DNA from 3 places in the Sphingomonas sp. STIS6.2 genome. Region 3 is predicted to be linked to each of the others. Evidence: riboswitches for the same ligand, from Rfam matches in the RefSeq annotation. Region 3 holds a riboswitch; each other region holds the start of a gene.
The links. Region 3 has a riboswitch for cobalamin ahead of sphst_RS17230 (TonB-dependent receptor plug domain-containing protein). Riboswitches for the same ligand answer to the same signal wherever they lie in the genome.

Region 1 (3,274 bases), on a different contig from region 3:
AGTTCCATGTCGCGGTCGCCACCTGCGCGCCGTTCAGGTTGCGCACGCCCTGGCGGCTGATCCAGCGGAACTTGGCGAACACCGTTTCACCCTTGGCATTCACCAGCTTGAAGGCATGGACGCCGTTGCCGTCCATTGTCCGGTAGGATGCCGGCGTACCGAGGTTCGAATAGACATGCGCGAGCATGTTGGTCGCCTCGGGCGTGGCCGAGAAGAAGTCGAAGAAGCGATTGGGGTCCTGCTTGTTCGTCACCGGCGAGGGCTTGAGCGCGTGGATCATGTCCGGAAACTGGATCGCGTCGCGGATGAAGAAGATCGGCAGGTTGTTGCCGACCAGATCCCAATTGCCCTGATCGGTATAGAATTTGGTCGCAAAGCCGCGCGGATCCCGCATGCCCTCGGGGCTGCCCGAGGGGTGGATCACGGTCGAGAAGCGGACGAACACCGGCGTCTGCTTGCCGGGCATGAACAAGGATGCACCGGTGATGCTCGAAATGTCCGCGGTCGCGGTGAACACGCCGTGGGCACCGGTTCCGCGGGCATGGACGACGCGCTCGGGCACGCGCTCACGGTCGAAGCGTGCGAGCTTCTCGATCAGCGTCGTGTCCTCGAGCAGGACGGGGCCAAGGTCGCCCGCCGCCTTCGAGTGGCGGTTCTCGCCGATCGGCGCACCATTGTCGCGGGTCATCTGCGGCGCGGCGACACTGGCTGAATCACCCTTGGCTTCGACGGTGCCGGCAACCCCGGCCTGCGCCAGCGCGGGCTTGCCGGCGCTGGACGGTGCCGCCGCGGTCGTCATGCGGGTTTCCGCCTGCGTCTCGGCCGGCGCCACCGTCTGCGCGGCGACCGGCTGAATCATGGCACCAGCCGATGTCGCAGCCAGCAGCATCGCCGTCACGGCCTGACGGCTCTTCACGTTCTTCATCTCGATCCCTTAATCCTGCATGCCATCAGCGTGGCATTTCCGCACAGAGCGTGCGGCACCGCCGCCTCCTGATCGAGGACGCGCATCGCGCCAAACGGAGCTTCTGGATCACAGCAATCGAGCGGGACGATCGAGCCGCCATCGCGCCGCTCGCCGGACGATTGCCGAACGATCCTGACCGGGATAGACCGGCGCCGCTGACCTGTTCGATCCGAGCAGGGCGGCATGATCGCGTCGGTGCCCCGAAAGGGGCTTAATAGGGAACGCGGTGAGGGTGGTTCGCCACCTGAAGCCGAGGCTGTCCCTGCAACTGTAAGCGGCGAGCGAGATGCATTTCGCTTCTTCCTGCAAAGGAAGGGGCAGCCACTGGGCCAGACGTTTCGTCATGAGGGCCTGGGAAGGCCGTGCATCGTGCGAGGACCCGTGAGCCAGGAGACCTGCCGGCGTCTGGTCGCTCTTGCCTGGCCCAGGGGGTGGCCGCGGCACGGTACTCCGTCGAGCGACGACGTGTGCGGTGGGGACCGCACGGGCATGCGTGCCGGTCGCAATCGCGTCCGGCTGGCGCGGATGTCGGCCGTTCGCGGGAGGTCCCTGCCGGGTTCGCCAGACGCCCGGGGGATTACCGTAATGCCGTTCCTATTGTCTCGCCTCGCGCTCGCGGGGGCTATTCTGTCGCCTGTCTTCGCAGCACAAGTCCACGCCCAGTCCGTTCCGGATCCCGATACCAAGGACATCCTGATCGTCGGACAACATGCCCAGGACACGCTCACCACGCCGAATGGGACCGGCAGCCGCCTAGGCCTCACGCCGCTCGAGACTCCCGCGACGATCTCGGTCATCGACGGCGCCACGATCCGCGCGCGCGGCGACCTGTCGGTGATCGACGCGACGAGCCGCGCACCGGGCATCAGCAATGCGGGCAATCCCGGCAATGGCGGTACCGCGCTCGCCGCGCGGGGCTTCAGCGGTCAGGGATCCGTGCTCCAGCTCATCGACGGCATCAGGCTGTTCCCGGCGGCCGGCACGATCACCTTTCCGACCGATCCGTGGATGGTCGAGCGGATCGACATCCTGAGCGGCCCGGCCTCGGTGCTCTACGGCCAGGGCGCACTGGGCGGCGCGGTGAATGTCGTGATGCGCAAACCCGATACGCAGCAGACGCACGTGGAGGGCGAGATCGGCTATGGCTCGCAGGACAGCTTCCATCTCGCGGCAGGCGCAGGGGGGCCGATCACCGAGCGCCTCTCTTACCGCATCGACGGCAGCTATCGCCGATCGGACGGCTATGTCGATCGCGGCCAGTCGCGCAGCCATGCCGTGTCGGGCACGCTGCGCTGGGCGCCGACCGACACGCTCGTCGTCACCGTGCGGGACGATTATGGCGACCAGAAGCCGATGCGCTATTTCGGCACACCGCTGATCGACGGTCGGCTCGACGACCGCATCCGGGAACGCAACTACAACACACGCGACGGCTCTATCCGATACCGCGACAACCGCACCAGCCTGCAGGTTGACTGGACGCCGAGCGATGCGGTCACCGTCAGCAACCAGGCCTATCGCCTCACCTCCAAACGCTCCTGGCTCAATCTCGAAACCTATTGCTGGATCGCCGCGGACGGCGTCTGCGCCAACGGCAGCGGCAACACCGGCACGCCGGGCGGCATCCTGCGCACCGACATGACCGGCATCGTCCACGATCAGACGCAATGGGGCGATCAGGGCAGCGTGACGCTCCGAACACAGATTGCCGATGGCGTCGGCAATGACCTTGTCATGGGCTTCGACGTCAACCTCATCAAACTGACCTACTCCCACAATTTCGGGTCTGACCCGCAGGTTTCGGAGGTCGATCCCTTCGCGTTCGATCCCAGTCTGATCGTCGACACCCAGGGGATCGCACCGCGCTATCGGACGCGGACCACCGAATATGCGGTCTTTGCCGAGGACCGGCTGAAGCTCGGCACGCACGTCTCGATCGTCGGTGGCGTGCGCTACGAGCGCGACACGATACGCCGCTGGTCGATCGACTATCCGGGCGGCGCCGGCACCGAGACGTTCGTGCTCGACAAGCGGCTGCACAATCTGACCTGGCGGGTCGGAAGCGTCTATCAGCCTATCCCGACGGTGTCGCTCTATGCGCAATATGCCACCGGCGTGGACCCGCTGGGGACGCTGACGACCTATTCGACCGGGCAGGTGCAGTTCAGCAACGCGGTTGGCGACCAGGTCGAGGTCGGCGCGAAGGCCGTGTTCCTCGACGGTCGCGGCACCGCCACCCTCGCCGCCTACCGCATCGTCAAGAAGCGCTTGCTGGCACAGCTGACCCCGACGAGCCCGGTCGAGCAG
Region 2 (3,274 bases), on a different contig from region 3:
CAGGGGGTGGCCGAGGCACGGTGAACGCCGTCTGAGCGACGACAATGCGGCGGGGGCCGCATCGGCGACGCATGCCGGCCGCTCATGGCGTCCGGTCGGCGCGCGTCCCGGTCGTTCGCGGCAGGCCCCCGTCCTCGTCGGACGCCGGGGATGTGCCAATGACCAAGATCATGACCGGGCGGACCGCCGGTCGTTCGACGCGACACCGGATCGGCTGGATGTTCGCGATGCTGGTGGCGGCCAATATCGCCGCCTGGGGATGGGCGTTCGCGCTGTTCCAGGCGCAGCCGCTGATGCTGGGCACCGCGATGCTCGCCTGGGGGCTGGGGCTGCGCCACGCGGTCGATGCGGATCATATCGCGGCAATCGACAATGTGACGCGCAAGCTGATGCAGGATGGGCAGCGGCCGATCGGGGTCGGCTTCTGGTTCGCGGTCGGCCATTCGGGGATCGTCCTGATCGCCGCGGTCGGAATCGCGCTGACCGCGAGCGCGCTGTCACAGTTCGAGGCGTTCAAGCAGGCGGGCGGGGTGATCGCGACGCTGATATCCGCGCTGTTCCTGTTCACGATCGCGGCGATGAACCTGATCATCCTGCGATCGGTGTGGCGGACCTTTGGCCATGTCCGCGGCGGGGGGCGCTATGTCGAGGAAGACCTCGACCTGCTGCTCGGCAATCGCGGGCTGCTCGCGCGGCTGTTCCGGCCGATGTTCCGGCTGGTCACGCGCAGCTGGCACATGGCGCCGCTCGGGTTCATGTTCGGGCTGGGGTTCGACACTGCCACCGAAGTCGCGATCCTCGGCCTGTCGGCGAGCCAGGCGGCGGACGGGCTGTCGATCGGCACGGTGCTGGTGCTGCCGGTGCTGTTCGCGACGGGCATGGCGCTGGTCGACAGTGCCGACGGGGTGGTGATGCTCGGCGCCTATGAATGGGCGTTCGTGAAGCCGATCCGCAAGCTCTATTACAACATCACGATCACGCTGATCTCGGCGATCGTCGCGATCGCGATCGGCGGGATCGAGACGCTCGCGCTGCTGGCGTCGAAGCTGGGGCTGAGCGGGGGCGTGTGGGACGTCGCTTCGGCGCTGGGCGAAAATTTCAACGGGCTGGGCTTTGCGATCATCGCGCTGTTCGTGGCGTGCTGGGTGCTGAGTTTCGCGATCTACCGGTGGAAGCGGTTCGACGAGATCGAGGTGGTGCGGGGCTAACAAACAGCGTCGTCATCCTGCGCTCGACCCGGCACCCAGAGCCAGGCACCGCATTTTGTTTGGCTCTGGGTCCTGACTTTCGTCGGGATGACGGAGGTCAGGTGCATTGGCACAACCGCCAAACTCCTCTAAACCCAACCCCGAGGTTTGGTTCTACCGAACCTCAACAGATCGCGCCGGTGCCCTTCGGGGCTTGAATGGGAATGCGGTGCGGGAGGTTTGCCTCCCAATGCCGCGGCTGTCCCTGCAACTGTAAGCGGTGAGCGAGACGCACAGGCCCCCGATGCGGGGGCAGCCACTGGGTCACGGGACCTGGGAAGGCGTGCATCGAGCTTCGACCCGCGAGCCAGGAGACCTGCCAGCGTCATGGTCGCTCTTGCCTTGATCCAGGGGATGGTCGCGGCACGGTACTCCGTCTGAGCGACGAACGCGTGCGGCCGTCAGGTCGTGCGCGCGTGTGGCTGCGGGCGTGCGTCCGTCCGTGGCTGTCGTTCCGACGCCCGGAGAGTATCGCATGACCGACCCCCAGCCGACCCTGGCCAAGATTCCCGTTACCATCGTCACCGGATTCCTCGGCGCGGGCAAGACCACGCTGATCAGTCATCTGATCCGCAATGCCGGCGGCCGGCGGCTCGCGGTGATCGTCAACGAATTCGGCACGCTTGGTATCGACGGCGACATCTTGAAGGGGTGCGCGATCCCCGATTGCCCGGCCGAGAATGTCGTCGAGCTCGCCAATGGCTGCATCTGCTGCACCGTCGCGGACGATTTCATCCCGACCGTCGAGACGTTGCTCGCGCTCGACCCGCGGCCCGACCATATCCTGATCGAGACGTCGGGGCTCGCTTTGCCCAAGCCGTTGCTCAAGGCGTTCGACTGGCCCGCGATCCGGTCGCGGATCACGGTCGACGGGGTGATCGCGCTGGCCGATGCGGAAGCGGTCGCCGCGGGACGGTTCGCGCCCGACCTCGCCGCGATCGAGGCGCAGCGCCGCGCCGATCCGAGCGTCGATCACGAGACGCCGCTCGCCGAGGTGTTCGAGGACCAGCTCGCCTGTGCGGATCTGGTGCTGCTGACCAAGGCGGATCTGGCGGGCGAGGCGGGGGTGGCTGCGGCGCGCGCGGTGATCGCGACGGAGTCCCCGCGTGCGTTGCCGGTGATCGCGCTGACCGACGGGGTGATCGATCCGCGTGTCGTGCTGGGGCTGAACGCGGCGGCGGAGGACGACATCGCGGCGCGGCCGTCGCATCATGATGGCGCGGACGACCACGAGCATGACGATTTCGACAGCATGATCGTCGACCTCGGCGAGATCGCGGACCCGGCGGCGCTCGCCGCGCGGATCGAGACCCTCGCGCGCGACGCCGACATCCTGCGCGTGAAGGGCTATGCCGCGGTGACGGGCAAGCCGATGCGGCTGCTGGTGCAGGCGGTCGGTGCGCGGGTGCGGACGCAATATGACCGGCCGTGGCGCGGCGACGAGGCGCGACAGACGCGGCTGGTGGTGATCGCCGAGCATGACCGGATCGACCCTGCAAGGATCCGGGCCGCGCTTCAGGGCTGACGGCGATGCACGTCGTCTTCCGCGAAAGCCACGGGCTGGAGGAGAGTGCGGTCCCGCAGGACCTCGCGCAGAGCCCGGCGGATCTTGTCGTCCTGTCCTTTTCGGACGGGGATCTCGGCGCGTTCGCGGCCGGGTGGCGGCGTGCGGCGGCGAACGGGAGCCCGCTGCCGTCGCTCCGGCTCGCCAACCTGTCCGCGCTCGCGCATCCGCTGTCGGTCGATACCTATGTCGAGCGAACGCTAGCGGGGGGTGAAGGGGCGAAGGGGATCGTGATCCGGCTGATCGGCGGGCGGTCCTACTGGTCCTATGGGTTACAGCAGGTCGAGGCGCTGGCGCGGGCGCGGGGGATCGCGCTGGCGGTGCTGCCCGCGGACGGGCGCAGCGATGCGCGGCTCGATGCGGCGTCGACGGTGCCGGTGTCGACGCTGCGCCGGCTCGCCGCGCTGTGCGACGATGGCGGCGCGGTCGCGGCGCAGGCGGCGCTGGCGCAGATGGCGCTGGC
Region 3 (3,274 bases):
GCGCCGATCGTCGCACGATCCCCCCCGAAAGCCTGTTCGACCCCGGCTTCCCACCCCTTTGACTTTTCGGGCTTGAGGTTCGGATTGCCGATATAACGACCGTCGGAATAGCCGAAGAGATCGAAGTAGCCGGGGTTCTTCACGCTGGTACCGTAGGCACCGCGCACCCGCGTTCCGGTCGCAAAACGATAGCTCGCCTGCGCGCGGTAGGTGGTGGTGTCGTCGAACCGGTTATTCTCGTCGCGCCGCACCGATCCGCCGATCGCTAGCGCGTCGTCGATCACGACGTCATACTGTCCGACGATCCCGACATTGTCGGTGTGCCGCCGCCCTGTGAAGACGAACTCCGAAGGGACCGGACTAAGCGTCTGAAATTCCTCACGCTCGACATCGACTGCGGCGGTCAGCCGATGCCGGATGCGATCGGTGCCGAACCGGAAGGCGCTTTCGAACGATCCCTTGTACCGGCGTCCCTTGTTGCCGAAGCTCAAGGCATCGTCGACCAGCGCCCGGCGTGTCGTATCGGCAAACTGGCCGCTGAGCGCATTCGTCCACCGGCCATCCGCCAGCGCGAGTTCGGCGCGAACCAGCCCGTAATATGCCTCGACCGTGCTGCGCGCGCCTGGCGTATCGACGATCGTGCCGAACTGCGGGCCGCTCAATGCCGTGTCGTTGCTGTCGGCATCGGTATAGCTGTAGCGCCCGACGCCCGTGACCTTCAGCGTGTCGGTCGGCGACCAGCTGAGCTTGCCCGTCGCGCCGACGCTCTTCGCGCCGATGTCGCGCGATCCGCCCCGTGCGGTCGGCGTGCCGTCGGTGAGGTAGGTCGAGCTCGATAGCGCGTAATCGAGATTGCGCGCTACGCCCGCGACCCGGGCGCCTCCCGAAAACGTGCCGAACGATCCCCCTTCGGCCCGTAGTGATACGCCCGGGGCCTCCGCGCCGCTCAGCGTGAGATACTGGATGACGCCGCCGATCGCGTCGGACCCGTACAGCGCCGATTGCTGGCCGCGCAGCACCTCGACCCGTGCCGCCTCGTCGGCAATCAGCGTGCCGAAGTCATATTCGCCCTGATAGGGATCGGACACTTCGATCCCGTCGATCAGCACGAGCACGTGATTGCCCTCCGATCCGCGGATCCGGACCTGCGTCGTCCCCCCGACCGCGCCGGTCCGGCTGACCGCCAGTCCGGGAACGTCGCGCAGCACGTCGGACACGATCCGGGTCTGCCGCTGGTCGAGCGTGGCGGCGTCGAGCACCGTCACCGACGCCCCGAGCTGATCGGCGGGAACCGCGTCCCCCGATCGCGATGCGGTGATCACCAGCTCGGCGCCGCCCCCTGCCGCCTCGCCCGTCGCCGCAGTAACCGGATCAGGCTCGGCCGCGGCCGGCGATGCAAAGGCCGTGGCGGTGGCGAGCGCCACAAGCGAAACGAAAATTCTGGTCATGAAACGATACCCCCGGCGTCACGAGCGACCGGCCGGGGCCTGCCGTCCGATGCTACGGACAGCCGGCGCAACGCTTGGGGTGTACGCCGAACCGCACCCGCCACGCGCACCGATGCGGCCCCCGCCGCATGGTTCGTCGCTCAGACGGAGTACCGTGCCGCGGTCATCCCCTGGACCATGGCAAGAGCGACCGAGCGCCGGCAGGTCTCCTGGCTCACGGGTCGACGCCCGGTACGCGACCTTCCCGGGCCCTGCGCTTGCGCTCAGGCCTAGTGGTCGTCCCCCCGTGATGAAGGGACATGCGCACCGCACTCACCGCTTACAGTTGCAGGGACAGCCGCGGCATGAGGAGGACCGTCTCCCGCACCGCATTCCCTTTGAAGCCCCGAGGGGCACCGACGCGATCTGCGACCCCGGCCTTCACCGGTTTCGCAGGGCGACGGTAGCGCAGAAATTTCCTGCCGCCAATGGGCCTAGAGTCGCGCGAGGATCGCCCGCGCCTGACGTAAGTGCGGCGCATCGATCATCCGCCCATCAAGCTGCAGCGCGCCCGCCTCGGGAGCCGCCGCAAACGCAGCGACGACGGCGTGCGCATGTGCAACGGTCGCCGCATCCGGCGTGAACGCGGCGTTGATCGTGGCGACCTGCGACGGATGAATCGCCATCATGCCGGTAAAGCCGTCACGGCTGCCGCGCGCGGCATAGGCTGCCAGCCCGTCAATGTCCGCGATTGCGGGATAGACCGTCTCGATCGCCGCGACGTCCGCCGCATGGGCGCCGAACAGCAGCAGCGATCGTACGAGCTTATAGGGTTCGGTATAGGATCCGTCGTCCTCCCGACTGGCCGCCGCGCCGATCGCCGCGGGCAGGTCTTCGGCGCCCCAGGTCAGGCCGCATAACCGGTCGTTGACCCGCGCATATTCGCCCAGTGTGAAGATCGCGGCGGGCACTTCGGTCGCGATCGGCAGGATCGGCGGACAGTCATCGCCATAAGCCTCGACCAGTGCGAGGACGGTCGCGGGTCCGGTCGCCTTGGGCAGCATGATCGCATCGGCGCCCCTCGCGGCAGCGAGATCGTCGTCCAGCCACCCGGAGTCGACGGGATTGATCCGGACTATCCGCACGACGTCGGTGTGGTCCTGCAACGCGGCCCGGACCGCCTCGCGGGCAACGGCCTTGCGGGAGAGCGCGACCGAGTCCTCCAGATCGAGGATGATGGCATCGGCCCCGCTCGCTGCGGCCTTCGCAAAACGCTCGGGCCGGTCTGCGGGCACGAACAGCAGCGAGCGCAACCTCATGCCGGCGTCCGCAACAGCAGTGCCGAGCGGAGGCACCGACAGACGATCTCGTCACGCTGGTTGATCAGCTGGTGCATGAATGTGACGATCCCGGCGTTCGAGCGTGACCGGCTGGGCTTGAGTTCGACGACCTCGGTCTCGGCGCGCATCGTGTCGCCGATGAAGACGGGTTTCGGATGCACGAGCTTATCGTAACCGAGATTGGCGACGAGCGTTCCGAGCGTCGTGTCGCCGACCGACAATCCCACCATCAGCGCGAACGTGAAGGTGCCGTTGACGAGGATCTGCCCGAATTCGCTCGCCTTCGCCGCCTCCGCATCGAGGTGCAGCGGCTGCGGGTTGTGCGTCATCGTCGAAAACAGGAGGTTGTCCGTCTCCGTGACGGTGCGGCGGATCTCATGGACGATCCGGTCGCCGATCGCCCATTGGTCGAAATAGCGGCCGGCCATCAATCATCCTTCTCGATACGTGCGAGCACCATGCCATCGCTCACCTGCCCGCCTTCGATCGCGGTCAGTTCGGCAACCG

Region 1: another riboswitch for cobalamin. It lies ahead of sphst_RS06345 (TonB-dependent receptor); the one in region 3 lies ahead of sphst_RS17230 (TonB-dependent receptor plug domain-containing protein).
Region 2: another riboswitch for cobalamin. It lies ahead of cobW (cobalamin biosynthesis protein CobW); the one in region 3 lies ahead of sphst_RS17230 (TonB-dependent receptor plug domain-containing protein).

Annotation. Positions count from the first base shown of each region.
Region 1 covers NZ_JPDP02000041.1:26,848-30,121, reverse strand. The annotation lists gene sphst_RS06350 (catalase) at 1-925, opposite strand, end outside; cobalamin riboswitch at 1,146-1,384, shown strand; gene sphst_RS06345 (TonB-dependent receptor) at 1,553-3,274, shown strand, end outside.
Region 2 covers NZ_JPDP02000041.1:424,451-427,724, forward strand. The annotation lists gene sphst_RS08205 (HoxN/HupN/NixA family nickel/cobalt transporter) at 171-1,208, shown strand; cobalamin riboswitch at 1,369-1,585, shown strand; gene cobW (cobalamin biosynthesis protein CobW) at 1,723-2,772, shown strand; gene cobN (cobaltochelatase subunit CobN) at 2,778-3,274, shown strand, end outside.
Region 3 covers NZ_JPDP02000159.1:525,544-528,817, forward strand. The annotation lists gene sphst_RS17230 (TonB-dependent receptor plug domain-containing protein) at 1-1,448, opposite strand, end outside; cobalamin riboswitch at 1,631-1,863, opposite strand; gene sphst_RS17235 (HpcH/HpaI aldolase/citrate lyase family protein) at 1,922-2,746, opposite strand; gene sphst_RS17240 (MaoC family dehydratase) at 2,743-3,195, opposite strand; gene sphst_RS17245 (acetyl/propionyl/methylcrotonyl-CoA carboxylase subunit alpha) at 3,195-3,274, opposite strand, start outside.